Regions from separate parts of the Blautia sp. Marseille-P2398 genome, predicted to be linked through region 2. Evidence: riboswitches for the same ligand, from Rfam matches in the RefSeq annotation. Region 2 holds a riboswitch; the other holds the start of a gene.
What was found. Region 2 has a riboswitch for FMN ahead of ACESZG_RS07470 (ECF transporter S component). Riboswitches for the same ligand answer to the same signal wherever they lie in the genome.
Positions count from the first base shown of each region.

Region 1: linked by a shared signal. The riboswitch ahead of ribD (bifunctional diaminohydroxyphosphoribosylaminopyrimidine deaminase/5-amino-6-(5-phosphoribosylamino)uracil reductase RibD) and the one ahead of ACESZG_RS07470 (ECF transporter S component) in region 2 are both predicted to bind FMN.

Region 1 covers NZ_CAXSTD010000001.1:410,144-418,160, reverse strand. Annotated here, with positions in the region: gene gnpA (1,3-beta-galactosyl-N-acetylhexosamine phosphorylase) at 82-2,238, shown strand; gene trpS (tryptophan--tRNA ligase) at 2,452-3,513, opposite strand; gene ACESZG_RS01990 (AAA family ATPase) at 3,764-5,254, shown strand; FMN riboswitch at 5,361-5,475, shown strand; gene ribD (bifunctional diaminohydroxyphosphoribosylaminopyrimidine deaminase/5-amino-6-(5-phosphoribosylamino)uracil reductase RibD) at 5,720-6,829, shown strand; gene ribE (riboflavin synthase) at 6,810-7,457, shown strand; gene ACESZG_RS01975 (bifunctional 3,4-dihydroxy-2-butanone-4-phosphate synthase/GTP cyclohydrolase II) at 7,621-8,017, shown strand, end outside.
Region 2 covers NZ_CAXSTD010000005.1:79,268-87,284, reverse strand. Annotated here, with positions in the region: gene ACESZG_RS07495 (MATE family efflux transporter) at 1-481, opposite strand, end outside; gene ACESZG_RS07490 (glycoside hydrolase family 3 C-terminal domain-containing protein) at 521-2,941, opposite strand; gene ACESZG_RS07485 (NUDIX hydrolase) at 3,014-3,628, opposite strand; gene ACESZG_RS07480 (HI0074 family nucleotidyltransferase substrate-binding subunit) at 3,669-4,058, opposite strand; gene ACESZG_RS07475 (nucleotidyltransferase family protein) at 4,045-4,338, opposite strand; gene ACESZG_RS07470 (ECF transporter S component) at 4,539-5,174, opposite strand; FMN riboswitch at 5,328-5,461, opposite strand; gene ACESZG_RS07465 (hypothetical protein) at 5,593-6,072, shown strand; gene ACESZG_RS07460 (DUF5684 domain-containing protein) at 6,581-7,030, shown strand; gene ACESZG_RS07455 (SH3 domain-containing protein) at 7,160-8,017, opposite strand, start outside.

The DNA.
Region 1 (8,017 bases), on a different contig from region 2:
ATAGACTGAAAATAATGTGATTACAGAAGCGAACGGACAGTAATTATCCGCTTGTCAGCAAAATGAAGGAGGTAACAGAAAATGGGAAAAGGTCGTGTAACCATACCAACTGACCTGGATGTAGTTCCACAGACACTGGAAATGATAGAAGAGTGGGGCGCTGATGCTATACGTGACTGTGACGGAACAGAATTTCCGCAGAAATTAAAAGACACAGGTGCCAAAATTTATGCAACCTACTATACAACCCGTAAGGACAATGCGTGGGCGAAAGCACATCCGGAAGAAATCCAGCAGATGTATATTATGACATCTTTCCATACAGCGGTTGCAGATACACTGGAGATTCATCTGATGGATCACCTCTATCCGGATATGCTTGCAGTCAACACAAGAGATGATATCCGCAGATGGTGGGAAGTAATGGATCGTACCACAGGAGAGCCGGTACCGACAGATCAGTGGTCATATGAAGAAGAGACAGGAAATGTAGTGATCTTATCTGCGAAACGCTTCCATGAATATACTGTAAGTTTCCTGGCATATATTATGTGGGATCCTGTACATATGTACAATGCAGTAGTAAATGACTGGAAAGACGTAGAACCGCAGATTACATTTGATGTGCGTCAGCCAAAAACAAAAGCTCATTCCCTGGAACGTCTGCGCAGATTCCTGGATACTCATGAGTATGTGGATGTTGTGCGCTTCACTACATTTTTCCATCAGTTTACTCTTATATTTGATGAACTTGCAAGAGAGAAATATGTAGACTGGTTTGGCTATTCAGCTTCAGTCAGCCCATATATTCTGGAGCAGTTTGAGAAAGAAGTGGGCTATCCTTTCAGACCGGAATATATCATTGACCAGGGATACATGAACAATACCTATCGGATTCCCTCAAAAGAATTCAAAGATTTCCAGGCATTTCAGAGACGCGAAGTTGCAAAGCTTGCCAAAGAGATGGTAGATATCGTACATGAATACGGAAAAGAGGCCATGATGTTCATGGGAGATCACTGGATTGGCATGGAACCGTTTATGGACGAATTTGCATCTATCGGACTGGATGCTGTAGTTGGAAGTGTTGGAAATGGTGCGACCCTGCGTCTGTTCAGCGATATTAAGAATGTAAAATATACAGAAGGAAGATTTTTGCCATACTTTTTCCCGGATACGTTCCATGAAGGCGGCGATCCTGTAAAGGAGGCAAAAGTGAACTGGGTAACAGCAAGAAGAGCAATCCTTCGAAGCCCGATCCAGAGAATCGGATACGGCGGATATCTGAAACTTGCCCTGGAATTCCCGGATTTTGTACAGTATATCAAAGAAGTCTGCGAAGAGTTCCGCACTTTATATGATAACATTCAGGGAACGACTCCTTATTGCGTAAAACGGGTAGCAGTCCTGAATTGTTGGGGAAAGATGCGCTCATGGGGTAACCATATGGTACATCACGCCATCTATTACAAGCAGAATTATTCTTATTTCGGAATTATCGAAGCATTAAGCGGCGCGCCGTTTGATGTATCATTTATCAGCTTTGACGATATCAAAGCAGACAAAGATCTTCTGAAGAAATTTGACGTAGTGATCAATGTGGGAGATGCGGACACTGCACAGTCAGGCGGCGAGAACTGGATCGACGAAACAATCATCACAGCAGTCAGAGAATTTGTATATAATGGCGGTGGATTTATCGGTGTAGGAGAACCGGCAGCACATCAGTGGCAGGGCAGATTCATTCAGTTAGATGATGTACTTGGAGTAGAAGAAGAACATGGATTTAACCTGAATACAGATAAATATAACTGGGAAGAACACAGAGATCATTTCATCCTTAAAGATGCAGAAGGCGAGGTTGATTTCGGTGAAGGTAAGAAGAACATTTATGCCTTACCGGAAACAGAAATCTTAATCCAGAAAGACCAGGAAGTGCAGATGGCTGTAAAGACTTTCGGTAAAGGAAGAGGCGTTTATATCAGCGGACTTCCATACAGCTTCAAGAACAGCCGCGTGCTTTATCGTGCAGTCCTTTGGTCAGCATCCGCAGAGGAAGAACTTCACTGCTGGTATTCAACCAACTACAATGTAGAAGTACATGCTTACGTAAAAAATGGAAAATACTGCGTAGTCAACAACACTTACGAACCACAGGATACAGTAGTTTACAGAGGTGATGGAAGCAGTTTCCGGTTACATATGGAGGCAAATGAGATCAAATGGTATCAGATATGAAAGATATCGGATATGAAAGATATCGAATAGATTTTATCTGTAAAATAGATTGAAAAGAAAGTCAGTTAAGAAATAACAGAACAGGTTCAGACGTGAGCAGAATGCTTTTGCCTGAACCTGTTTTGATATGTCAATAAGTTGATTTTGAACAATCTTGCGTTTGAATTTCTTATTTACGCATTGTTGTCGGTCGCTGTAGCCACCGGCATATAATTATTTGATTAAGCTGTTATCATCAAAGTAGTTGATCTGCATAGCAGAACGTACATCGTGAAGTGTCTGTGCGGCTTTTGCTTCAGCAACCTTGCTTCCCTCTTTGAGGATATCATATACATCATCAAGATGCTGTTCCCAGTATTTACGTCTCTCACGGATCGGAGAAAGCTCTGCCTGGAGTACTTTATTCAGGAATTTCTTAACCTTGACATCACCCAGACCGCCGCGTGTATAATGAGCTTTCAGTTCATCCAGATTCTGATATTCAGGCAGGAACTCTGCGAAATATTCCGGTTTACAGAATGCATCCAGATAAATAAATACAGGATTTCCTTCCACACGTCCCGGATCTTCCACACGAAGATGATTCGGGTCTGTGAACATGGACATAACCTTCTTCTTAACATCAGCTTCTTCATCTGAAAGGTAGATGCAGTTTCCGAGAGATTTGCTCATTTTTGCTTTTCCGTCAATACCTGGCAGACGTAAGCATGCTTTATTGGATGGCAGAATAATCTCAGGCTCTGTCAGAGTTTCACCATAAACAGTATTAAATTTGTGGACGATTTCCTTGCACTGCTCGAGCATTGGAAGCTGATCTTCGCCAACCGGAACAGTAGTAGCGCGGAATGCAGTGATGTCTGCAGCCTGGCTGATCGGATAGCAGAAGAAACCGACAGGGATGCTTGCCTCGAAATTACGCATCTGGATCTCGGATTTAACTGTAGGGTTACGCTGTACACGTGCTACAGTAACAAGGTTCATATAATAAAAAGTAAGCTCTGTAAGCTCCGGAACCATGGACTGGATAAAGATAGTGGATTTCTCAGAATCAATGCCGCATGCAAGATAATCCAGGGCAACCTGAAGGATGTTCTGGCGAACTTTCTCAGGGTGTTCAGCGTTATCTGTTAATGCCTGTGCATCTGCGATCATAATATAAATTTCATCATATAAGCCGGAGTTCTGTAAACGAACACGCTCGGATAATGAACCAACATAATGTCCAACATGAAGGCGGCCTGTTGGGCGGTCACCGGTTAAAATAATTTTGCTCATTTTGCTCTCCTAAAAGTAAATTCCGATTTTCCAGAGAATATCTGGAAATTCTCAGTTATCCCTATTATAAAGCCTGCGGATGTTACCGTCAATGATTTTGGCGGAATAAATGAGGATATAATTTTTTGAATAATTATGCAATAAATACATTTACAGAATTGATAAAAAGAAAAGATTCTGCTAGAATAATAAAGAGTTGTACATTAAAAATTACACACTGATTAAGGATAAAATAAAAGGAGTATTTACTATGCCAGTATTTGATTTCAGCGGTGCTTCAGACAAGAAACCAGGTGTACAGTCTGAATGTACCTACACTACTTTCCAGTCTAATGAAAAGGAGACTTCCCCTGAGAAACCGATCATGATCCTGGATAACAGCAGCTGTCAGTGGAAACATCATTCCTGCGGTATTTTTACTAATCCAATCAAACGTACATCCTTTGAATTTAAAGAAGATGACGGCGTTTTCAGTGCAGATATCATCAGTATTGATTCAAGATTTGTAAGTCTTCTGAAATGGCTTGGGGAGAATCATATCAATGTGCGTCTTTCAGGAGAGAATAAAGAGAATGGTTATGCAGTTTATAAGATCCGTGAAACTGCTTTTGGCGGCGGTACGAAGCTTTCCGCAGAAGACGGATTTCTTCAGTTTATGATCGAGAGACTTCTTGCAAGCAGTGCACCTGCAGAGCTTGTTGAGGATGAAGATGAGGAAGAAGCAGGGGACGAGATGAAGCTGACAAGCATTCAGAGCATCACTGATTTTATGACCTGCGCAGGCAGAACACTGCCGGACAATATCCGTCTCTGGGCGAGAAGAAACCTTGCAGTTGCCCGTTCACACGAAGTATCTCCGGAGGAGAGACGTCATGCTCAGAGAGCACTTTCCATCATGATGAATGTACAGTGGAAGAGCAATTACTTTGAAGCAATCGATCCTCAGGAAGCCCGCAGGATCCTTGATGAGGAACTCTACGGAATGGAATCTGTAAAGCAGCGTATCATTGAAACAATCATACAGATCAACCGTACCCATACACTTCCTGCATACGGACTTCTCCTTGTAGGTCCTGCAGGTACAGGCAAATCTCAGATTGCCTATGCAGTTGCCCGTATTCTGAAACTGCCTTGGACAACTCTGGACATGAGTTCCATCAATGATCCGGAACAGCTTACAGGAAGTTCCAGAATCTATGCAAACGCAAAGCCCGGAATCATCATGGAAGCTTTCTCGGCAGCAGGAGAATCCAATCTTGTATTTATTATCAACGAGCTTGATAAAGCAGCGTCAGGTAAGGGCAACGGAAACCCTGCAGACGTACTTCTTACTCTGCTTGACAACCTTGGATTTACAGATAACTATATGGAATGTATGGTGCCCACAGTGGGCGTTTATCCTATTGCTACGGCAAACGATAAGTCCCAGATTAGCGCACCTCTTATGTCCCGTTTTGCAGTGATCGATATCCCGGATTATACATCAGAAGAGAAGAAGATCATCTTCTCCAAATACGTTCTTCCGAAAGTTCTGAAACGCATGAGCCTGAAAGCAGAAGAATGTGTAGTAACAGAAGACGGTCTGGATGCCATCGTTGAATTGCATAAAAATACAAGCGGTATTCGTGATCTGGAACAGGCAGCAGAGCATATCGCAGCCAATGCCCTGTATCAGATTGAAGTAGATCACCTGACAGGTGTGACATTCAATGCAGAGATGGTAAGAGAATTACTTTCCTGAAAAACTGAAATTATATGTCTGAAAAAATCTTGACATAAATAAAAATTAAGAGTATACTTTCAGACATCAACAGGATAAAATTTAGAAATTGCTGATAAAAATAAAATAAGATCTTCAGGGCAGGGTGCAATTCCCTACCGGTGGTAAAGCCCACGAGCCGTAAGGCATGATTCGGTGTAATTCCGAAGCCGACAGTACAGTCTGGATGAAAGAAGATAACAGTAGAGATACAGAAGAATTAACTGATCTGTGAAAGCGACTGCTCTGGAATAATAAATTTATTCCAGAGCTTTTTAATATCATCAAAGCAGTTTTAATGATGAAGCAAAAAGTCAGATTCACACGAAGATAATTCAAGCAGATATTAATTTACAGGCCCTGGATGTTGAAAGACACCGGGGCTTTTTTGGTATCATCAGTACCATCAGAAGAACAGGAGATGAGGGATTGAAAGATATAACGGATATGGAAAAAGACAGGCAATATATGAAAATGGCGTTAGAACTGGCGCAAAAAGGAATGGGATTTACAGCACCTAACCCAATGGTAGGTGCCGTGATCGTCAAAAGCGGAAAAGTCATTGGCCAGGGATATCACAGAAAATACGGTGAACTTCATGCAGAAAGGGAAGCTCTGGCATCATGTACAGAACAGCCAGAAGGTGCCTCCATATATGTTACTCTGGAACCTTGCTGCCATTACGGGAAACAGCCTCCGTGTGTCAATGCAATCCTGGAATCGGGGATCAGACGTGTGATTATTGGTTCCTCGGACCCTAATCCCCTGGTTTCAGGAAAAGGAATCCGGATTCTGAAAGAGCATGGGATCGAAGTAACGGAAAACGTTTTAAAAGAAGAGTGCGATAAACTCAATGAAGCATTTTTCTATTACATACAGAATCAAAAACCATATGTAGTCATGAAATATGCGATGACCATGGATGGAAAAATTGCCACTTATACAGGCGCATCCAGATGGGTGACAGGCGAAGCTGCCAGAATGCATGTGCAGAAACAGAGATTGAAATATACAGGGATTATGGCTGGAGTGGGAACTGTGCTGGCAGATGATCCGATGCTTACATGCAGACTGGAAAACGGCAGAAATCCTGTGCGTATTATCTGTGACTCCCACTTGCGGACACCACTGAATTCCAGAATTGTGAAAACGGCATCAACAATTCCAACAATCTTTGCAACCAGCAGTAAAGACCAGCAGAAGATAAAGAATTATGAAGATATGGGATGTAAAGTTCTGGATGTCCCGGAAAAAAACGGACACATAGATTTAAACAGACTAATGGAACTTCTGGGAGCTGCAAAGATAGACAGTATCTTACTGGAAGGAGGAGGCACTTTAAACTGGTCAGCACTCGAAAGCGGTATTGTTCAGAAAGTCCAGACCTATATAGCACCCAAACTTTTTGGGGGAGAAAGTGCAAAGACACCGATAGAAGGAAAAGGATTTCCTGATCCTGCCAGCGCAATATTATTAAAAAACAGCGAAATAATCAGAATAGGAGATGATTTTCTTATAGAGAGTGAGGTGAAGAGTAATGTTCACGGGAATTGTTGAAGAACTGGGAACTGTGAAAAAAATAAAAAAAGGAGCAAATTCAGCAGTATTTACGATACGGGCAGAGAAAATTCTGGATGATCTGAAAACAGGGGACAGTGTAGCTGTAAATGGAATCTGCCTCACTGTAACTGCATGTCTGGAAGATGGTTTTACAGCAGATGTGATGCATGAGACATTGAATCGTTCTGCGCTGATTCAGCTTTCTTTGGGACAGCATGTAAATCTGGAAAGGGCAATGCCTGCAAATGGAAGATTTGGAGGACACATTGTTGCCGGGCATGTGGATGGAACAGGAAAAATCACGGAAATTCGCAGAGATGATAATGCTGTCTGGTACACCATTCAGGCTTCACCACAAATTATGAAATATATTGTGACAAAAGGTTCTGTAACAGTTGATGGAATCAGTCTTACAGTGGCAAAAGTCTCAGAAACAGACTTTTCCATTTCTGCAATTCCTCATACAGTAAAGATTACAGTCCTCGGAGAACGCAAAGAAGGAGATATCGTTAATCTGGAGACAGACATAATTGGAAAATACGTGGAAAAATTAATAACGCCTGTGAAAGAACAGCCGATAAAAAGTAATATTACACGGGATTTTCTGAATAAGTATGGCTTTTGACAGAATTAACCACAAAGCGGTTATTCGATTGATGCAGAACTGTACAGTGGATGTTTTATCTGCCTGACACGAACCAGATAAGCAGCCAATACGAATGATTTTGCCCTCTTAACAACAGAAAAATATATTGTATCAGAAAATACATTGCATAAGGAGAGAAAAAATGAACGGATTTGATTCAGTAGAAGAAGCTCTGGAAGAACTTCGGAATGGAAAAATTATTCTGGTAACGGATGATCCGGACAGAGAGAATGAAGGAGATTTTATCTGTGCAGCAGAGTTTGCCACAACAGAAAATATTAACTTTATGGCAACTCACGGAAAAGGACTTATCTGTATGCCAATGTCTGAGGAATATGTAAGAAAACTGCAGTTCCCGCAGATGGTAGCAGAAAATTCAGATAATCACGAAACTGCTTTTACTGTTTCCGTAGACCATATCAGCACCACTACAGGAATCTCTGCGGCAGAACGTTCTGTTACTGCCATGAAATGTGTGGATGAGAATGCAAAACCCGAAGATTTCAGACGCCCCGGACATATGTTTCCACTTCTGGCGA
Region 2 (8,017 bases):
TCATATTTACTGCACCACAGTTCTTCATGATTGCCAGGAAAATCTGTGCAATTCCCGAAAACACATAGGAAATGCCGATGACTCTTAAATACTCACTTCCCAGAACGATCAGAGTTTCCTCATTTGTCAGGATTCTCATGAGCTGTTCCGGAAAGAAAAGGGTTCCTGCCAGAAATACTACTGCAATACATCCACAAATCTTTGTCACAAGGCTGAACACCTGGGAAATACCTGTGTAATCCCCTTTTCCATAATATTGTGCCACAAACATATTCTCGCCTGCCATAAATGCAAACATAAACAGATTAAATACAAAAGTAACCTGTGTGGCCAGTGATACAGCTGACATGGCATCCTGGCTTAACTTTCCCAGCATGATCGCATCACATGCTCCGACCAGGGCTGTCATGAACTGCTGAAGTGCAATCGGAAGTGCCAGCCTGACTATTTCTTTTCGTAAACTTCGTTTACGCTCATCCATTATCTTTTTTGCTCCTGTATAAAATATTAATGATACTCATCAGTCAATTTTCAGAATCATATTCAGGATTCTTCTTGCGCTGAGACGGATCTCTGCTTCAGTAATAAATCCTTTTTCGTATGCTTCTTTTATGCGTTCCGGATATCCTGCTGCCATCTTGATATCGTTTCCTGCCTTTGTCTCACGGTAGTGTTCTCCAAATGTCCACCAGTCTGTTGTAACCAGTCCGTCGAATCCCCATTCATCCCGGAGAATACCTGTCAGGAGTTCTTTGTTCTCTGAAGCGTGGATGCCGTTGATCAGGTTATAGGAGGACATAATTGTATATGGATGAGCCTCTTTTACAATGATCTCAAACTGTTTCAGATAAATCTCACGGAGTGCTCTCTCTGATACTCTGGAATCAGAATCCTTACGGTTTGTCTCCTTATTATTGGCTGCAAAATGCTTCACACTTGCTCCGATATGCTGAGACTGGATGCCTCTTACCATAGCTGCACCTGTCTTTCCTGCAAGGTACGGATCTTCAGAATAATACTCAAAGTTACGGCCACAGAGCGGGCTTCTGTGAATGTTGCAGGCAGGAGTAAGCCAGATACTGATATTATTTTCTTTTACTTCTTCCGCTCCTGCTTTACCAACTTTCTCTACCAGTTCTTCATCCCAGGTGCTGGCAAGAAGTGTGGCACATGGCCAGGCAGTTGTGTTCACTCCGCATTTCGGAAGAATACGAAGTCCGGCTGGTCCGTCTGCAGTCATCACATTCGGGACTCCGTATTCCGGAAGATTTCCCATTCCAAATGTATTGGCACATCCTGTGTTTGGCTGTCCGCCAAGGAGATTGATACAGTCATCCAATGTCAGGACATCCATAAACTCATCCAATGTCATTTTACCATCTGCTACATCAGAGAAGCGAACTCCCTTGGAATCAAGAAAATCAAGAAAGTCTATTCCTTTTTGTCCTCTTGTATCAGGGCATGGAAGACCGATGGCATATTTATCCTGTCTCGGAAGTCCTTCTTCTTCCACATATTCACGCTGTGGAAGTTCCTCATAAGAACCGTCCGCAAGCATACGTTTCTGAAGATGATATGGTGCTGCCTTCCGGCTTAACTGCTCAGTTACTGTATCTTCTTTTACTACATATGTAAAGTCAATCTTCGCTGCATCTCTTACGTTTGTACCAATATAGATTGCATATTCTCCTGCTTCCAGAACATATGCAGACTTGCATACTTTGCCCAGATCATCGTAAGACGCCATCTGATTTACAGGAAGTTTCAGGGTAAGAATCTGTCGTTCACCCGGCTGAAGAATGCTGGTCTTTTTGAATGCTCCCAGCACTTTCGCAGGCTTTCCGAGTTTACCCTGTGGTGCTCCGTAATAAAGCTGGACAACTTCTTTTCCTGCTGTTTTTCCTGTATTGGTTACTTCAGTAAGAACCGTGATCACACCGTTTTCTTCGGAAGCACCAGTCATCTTCCAGTCGAAATCTGTGTAGGAAAGTCCAAATCCAAACGGATAATTTACTCTCTCCGCTGCACCCGGAATTGTCTCAAAGTAACGGTATCCTACATAAATATCTTCTGTATAATCTACATAGAATGCAGACTCATGGAAGTTTACTGTGGATGGATAATCTTCCAGATCTTTTGCATAAGTATCGGATAATTTACCGGATGGATTAACATCACCACAAAGTATATCTGCTGTTGCAAGACCACCTTCCATACCGCCCTGCCATGCCATCAGTACTGACTGGATCTCATCACAGTCTCTGAACCATTTCGTGTCCACGATACCGCCAACATTCATCACTACGATTACATGTGGGAATGCTTTCTTTACTTTCTCTACCATGGCATTCTCTGCATTCGTCAGGCAGAAATCACCGTTTTCAAAAATCTTCGCTGACAACTCGGAGTTTCTTTTTTCCTCTCCGTCAAGAACGTATCCATCCTGTGCTGCTTCACATTTTCTGTCCCATCCTTCGCCTGAAAAACGGCAAATGGTAATTACTGCAGTATCTGTATATTCTCGCGCTTCATTCAGAAGTTCATCCGGAAGCTCCGGCTCAACTGTCATACCTGGTACTGCACCATCTGCGTATTGTTTCTGAATATCTTTTTCATAATATTTCGCAAGTTTATCGAAAACTTCTACTTTTCCCTCATCCTCTTTAATCTTCATGCCCTCATAAAGATTACGGATATATTCTACAGTTACATCGCCACTTCCTCCGCCGCCTTTTACGTAGTCTACAGTACCCTTACCAAAGAGTGCGACTTTCGTCCCTCTCCGAATCGGAAGTGCATTTTTCTCATTTTTCAGAAGGACCATTCCCTCTCCTGCTGCCATTCTGGAAAGTGCAATGTGTTCTTTACTTCCTGTAACTCTCCGTCCATCTTCTCCCAGCGGAAGCACAGGCTGGAAGAAGCTTCTCTGCCATTTTGCCATTATCTTAATTCTCCTTTAATTCTCCTTAGTCAAGCAGATAAAATCATCCGCTTCGCTACTTGCTTGATTTGGTTAAAGTTCTTCCTTCAAAAATGCAAAAGGTTCTTCATCCTGAAGGAAATGCATAAGCTGATATGCACACATGATTGCTACATTTTCTTCACGCAGAATCCTCTTTACTTCTTCTCTGTCAGCAAGTACAACTTCAATTTCCTCTGTGTCTTCCTGTGCATCTTTACTGATTTCACCTTCCGCATATCCATAAACAGTTGCGCAGGATTCATCTGTCATGCCAACCGTTGTGAAATAAGGTTTCTCAAATGCAGGATCTACTTTCAGCGGTGTGAATTTCAGTCCTGTTTCCTCGTACATTTCTCTTACTGCACCCTCATGGAATTCTTCGTTCGATTCTACCAGACCTGCCGGGAATTCGTAGATATATTCGCCAATTGCGTATCTGTACTGACGTACTAATACAACTCTGTCTCTCTTTTCCCCATAAAGACTGTAAATGATCACGCCATCCGGAGCGTTTTTACCTGTTTTTATCTTTAATTCGTTAATACTCTTCGCACGTGATGCCACGAAATATGACACAGGAGTGTTGTGAACACTTGTTGCATTTAAATGATACAAATTTAAAAATTTACAATCTGTCAGTTTTTCAATATTGTGTATCTGTCCCATAATGGATACTTCCTTTCGCTTTCTATACCTTCGCTGATTATTACAGCCAATTTTCTTCTATCTCTGTTTTTAGTTCGCAAAACATCTGATAAAACTCTTCTTTTGCATCAGCTATAATTCCTAACGCAATTTTCTGATTGTAAGAATGTGTAACATTATTTCTTGCCTGCAATGCACGAAGCCACTGCTCCTCATCTCTTATCATTCCTGCTTTATAGGCAGTCTTCAGAATGATTTTCGGTGAACCTGTTGCTCCCTCTGCATATCCATGAATCTCCAGTATTTCTTTCATCATTTTCCATGACTGCTCAAAACAAATTTCATACAATCCTACGAGTCCGGTAATCACTACATTATCATATGGTTCTTCATAATTATAAATATCTTTCATGTTAGACAGTGCATTGCAGAAATTCTCATATTTTCTCATACAAAATCCTCCCTTCCTTCTCTATAGATTCTCTTAATTCATCCTGCATGTCACGATCAAGATTTACAATATCATACTCCAGAAGAGTACTTGTCTCTTCATCCACATCTAACGCAAACCTTGCAAAATCTCCTCCTGTGACTGCAATATCTATATCACTTGTTCTTCTGAAATCCCCTCTTGCTCTCGAACCAAAAAGAATTACTTTTTCAATATCATATTTTTGCGCAAGGTTTCGGATTTCTTCTATAACTTCCGGTCTGATTCCTGTATCATTCATTTTATAAACCTCACATTCCGATGTTTATATCGTCTGTTTTATCTTACCATATTATCGTGTCTTTTTTAAGTCTGTCTGAAAATTTCCGTAATTATTTTTGCACATAAAAAGAAGAACAGCCGCAGATTTTTCATCATACGGCTGTTCTTCTTTTTTATTTATTGTACTGCCAATTTATTTATTCTTTATCAGATATAAAATCAATCTCCCTTGAGCACCACGCGGATTCTCTTATAAATCAGGAATACGATCAGGGATGTCAGAGCATATTTGAATATGTTGAATGGGAAAATGATCATTGCTGCAAATGTAAGAAGATTATTTACAGAACTGTGTACTGCACTTCCCATTTCAATAAATGCTTCTACCGGCATTCCAAAAGCCTTTCCGTATGCCGGAAGTAACACGAATGCATTGATGAAGCATGCAACTACTGCTGTAAGTACGGTTCCAACTGCCATTCCGATCACTGCATGTTTTCTGCTCTTAACAGATTTGTAACGGTAGATCAGACCTGCCGGAACTGCAAATGTACATCCAAAGATGAAGTTTGCCACATCGCCTACACCTGCTGTCATAGAGCCCTTTGTTACCAGATGCACAAGAATCTTCACCAGCTCGATCAGTACACCTGCAATCGGTCCCATTGCGAATGAACCAACCAGTACCGGGATTTCTGAAAAATCCAGCTGATAAAAAGTCGGTGCCAGGAAAGGAAGCGGAAACTCCAGATTCATTAAAATTCCTGCGATAGCGCCAAGCATGGCTATCTGTGTAATGGTTCTCGTCTTACTCCTTGCCATCGCATTTCCATTTCTTAATACCTGTTCACTCATACTGTTTCTCTCCTTTGAAATTATTCTTTATGGATATGTCTCATATCCTGTTAAAAGAAAATTCCACAAGCTTTCTATATAATGAAGATTTTCTTCAACATATAAAAAACCCCGGATCATATCCGGGGTAATGAGCACGTATGGTAAATATCGCGTGTTCTTCTCTCATCCAGACTATACTGTCGGTTCTGGAATTTCACCAGATCAGCCGCCGAAGCGGGTCGCGGACTATAACCGCCGGTAGGGAATCTCAGCTGATGCTGATCACCACAACCCCGAAGAATTTTCTTTTATCTGCGTCTGATTATACTACATACAGATATCTATTGTCAATACAACTATTCCATTACGCTCCTCTATTGACTTTGCTTTTCCAGGCTATTATAATAAATCCAGAAAACGAAAGGAGGTTTTCAATATGAAAACATGGACAAAGAAGTTCCAGAAAATGTTAACACTGATACTTGCCATCTGCCTCGTTACCGGCTGCATGGGATTCTCAAATGTGCAGGCAGCTACCGGAAAGTCAGGTACAACCTACTATGATACCTGCATAAATGGAAAAAAAGGCGGAACAATAACAACCAATGGCACAAAATACTATATGTCAGGCACAAGAAAGGCTATATGTAAGGGGAACACTCTGACAATGTATGCGTCATTTAATACTTCCAAAAACGGAATATTAAACAGCCAAAACAAAAAAGCATATATAAAATACGGAAAACATACATTTAAACTTACTTCCAAGACCAAATACTATTTTTCCGGAGGTGAAGCTCCCAACGATTATTGCTCAAAATCCGCTTTCATGTCTACCATGAGAAGCATGAATGGATTAGGTCTGCGCATTAAGGTAACCAATGGAAAAGTTGTTGAGATGTCTTTCAATTCATGATACCACAAAAGCCGCAAAGCTGGAAATTCCCACTTTACGGCTTTTGTTTAACTTGTCATTATTTTTTCCGAAACCATTCTTTTTTCTCTGTTCTCACAACCCATCCCTGAGAAGATTTTCATCTCATCAGGCACTTTTCATAAGTCAGACGAATATTTGTAATATTAAAGCAGGATACTCACTTCATTGATAAAATTTTACTCTGCCTGATCAATATTATCAACCCTACAGCCCGCTAATACAACCATTCCAGGATTAGAAAAACAGGAAATCACTGCCAGACAAATGAAAAATATATAATATCCCGGTATTTTGTAGTTCATAAGTATTGCTGCCATAGTTTTCACCTCGCTTATGTACAATCTTCTTTGATAATTGACGAACTACTGAGAATATGCTTTAATGGATTTAGCATAAATACTTCAGGAGAACAAACATAGTTCTCAACTATGCTTCTACACCAACGATACATGTATCATATCTCACAGAAGGAAATGGGGGAACACAAATGGGACTTATAGCTATCAGCAGCATGGTATTCTTAGGTGGTATGTATCTGATGATTGCATTCGCATGGTGGCTTCTGCAGATTATTGCCAACTGGAGAATCTTTACCAAAGCAGGGGAGGCCGGATGGAAAAGTATTATTCCAATATATGGCGATTATATTTCTTATAAAATCGCATGGCAGCCTGCATATTTCTGGCTGACATTGGTTCTTGGAATCGTATCTTCCTGCTTACAGGGAACTCTTGAAACAAACGACAGTTTAATGATCTCCATGATCATCGTACTGATCAAAATCATACTTGCCATAATCAGCATTATGTACAGTGTTAAGCTTGCAAGAGCCTTCGGCAGAGGCACAGGATTCGCCATTGGCCTTATCTTCTTACCGCCAATCTTCATGCTGATCCTTGGCTTCGGCGATGACAGATATTATGGAGCAGATAAATAAGTATATATTAAATGGAAAATCCCCGGAACTTACGTTCCGAGGATTTTTACATATATACAGATTACAGTTTATTATAGAATTCTGTTGTCAAAATATTCTTTTACCGTTTCACAGCAAAAATCAGAATTGTCAGTCCACTGGAGCAGACAGATAACTTGCCAGACAATATCCAGATGAACCTTGATAATACACAGAAATAAATCCGTTTCCGGCATCTCCGAATGTAGCAACGGCTGTTCCCAACGGAATCTGACAAATTTCAGCAGCATTTACATCTGGATTTGTACGAAGAGTAATACTCTCATTACAGTTAATTACATATCTGGTATGTGGAATAGGTGCTCCTTCCGTCGGTTCCTGATATCTGGTGACCTGCGTCAGTGCAATCCATCCGTATGTACCATTATAATTTGTATAGCCCCATGAATTTCCATTGGAAGCCACTGCTTCCTGAGTTACAGTCAGAACTGTTCCGTTTGGAATCATGTCTGGAAGAACTTTGTCATACTCCACTCCTGCGCCACAGCGCATGTTTACACCGCCATCCGGGGCTGTTACTTCTACATCATAAGAATTTCCATGGGTTGGAATATCTCCCGGTGCAAGTAGTGCTATCTTATCAGCAAATTCTGTATAGTTTTCATTTGCATTAAGTTCCCTTGATTCTATCAATGTTTGCACAATATCTTTTCCGCTCTTTGTAATTCGTGTTATCTCCTGATATCCTTGATATCCATACAAAAAATACATTCCATTTCCATCTGGGGCTGTATAAAATAATCCCTGTCTGCCTACATTTCCAATATAGCTCACATCTTTTCCATCTTCCAATGTATAAATATCATTTACCCAATCAGCAAGACAGGTGCCATGTGATATAAGTAACTCTCTTATTCCGTCCTGATCAATATCATATAAAGCCAAGGAAATGCCAAAATCTCCGGAAGTGGCTCCTGCATCTGCTATTACATTTTCGTATGCAGCATA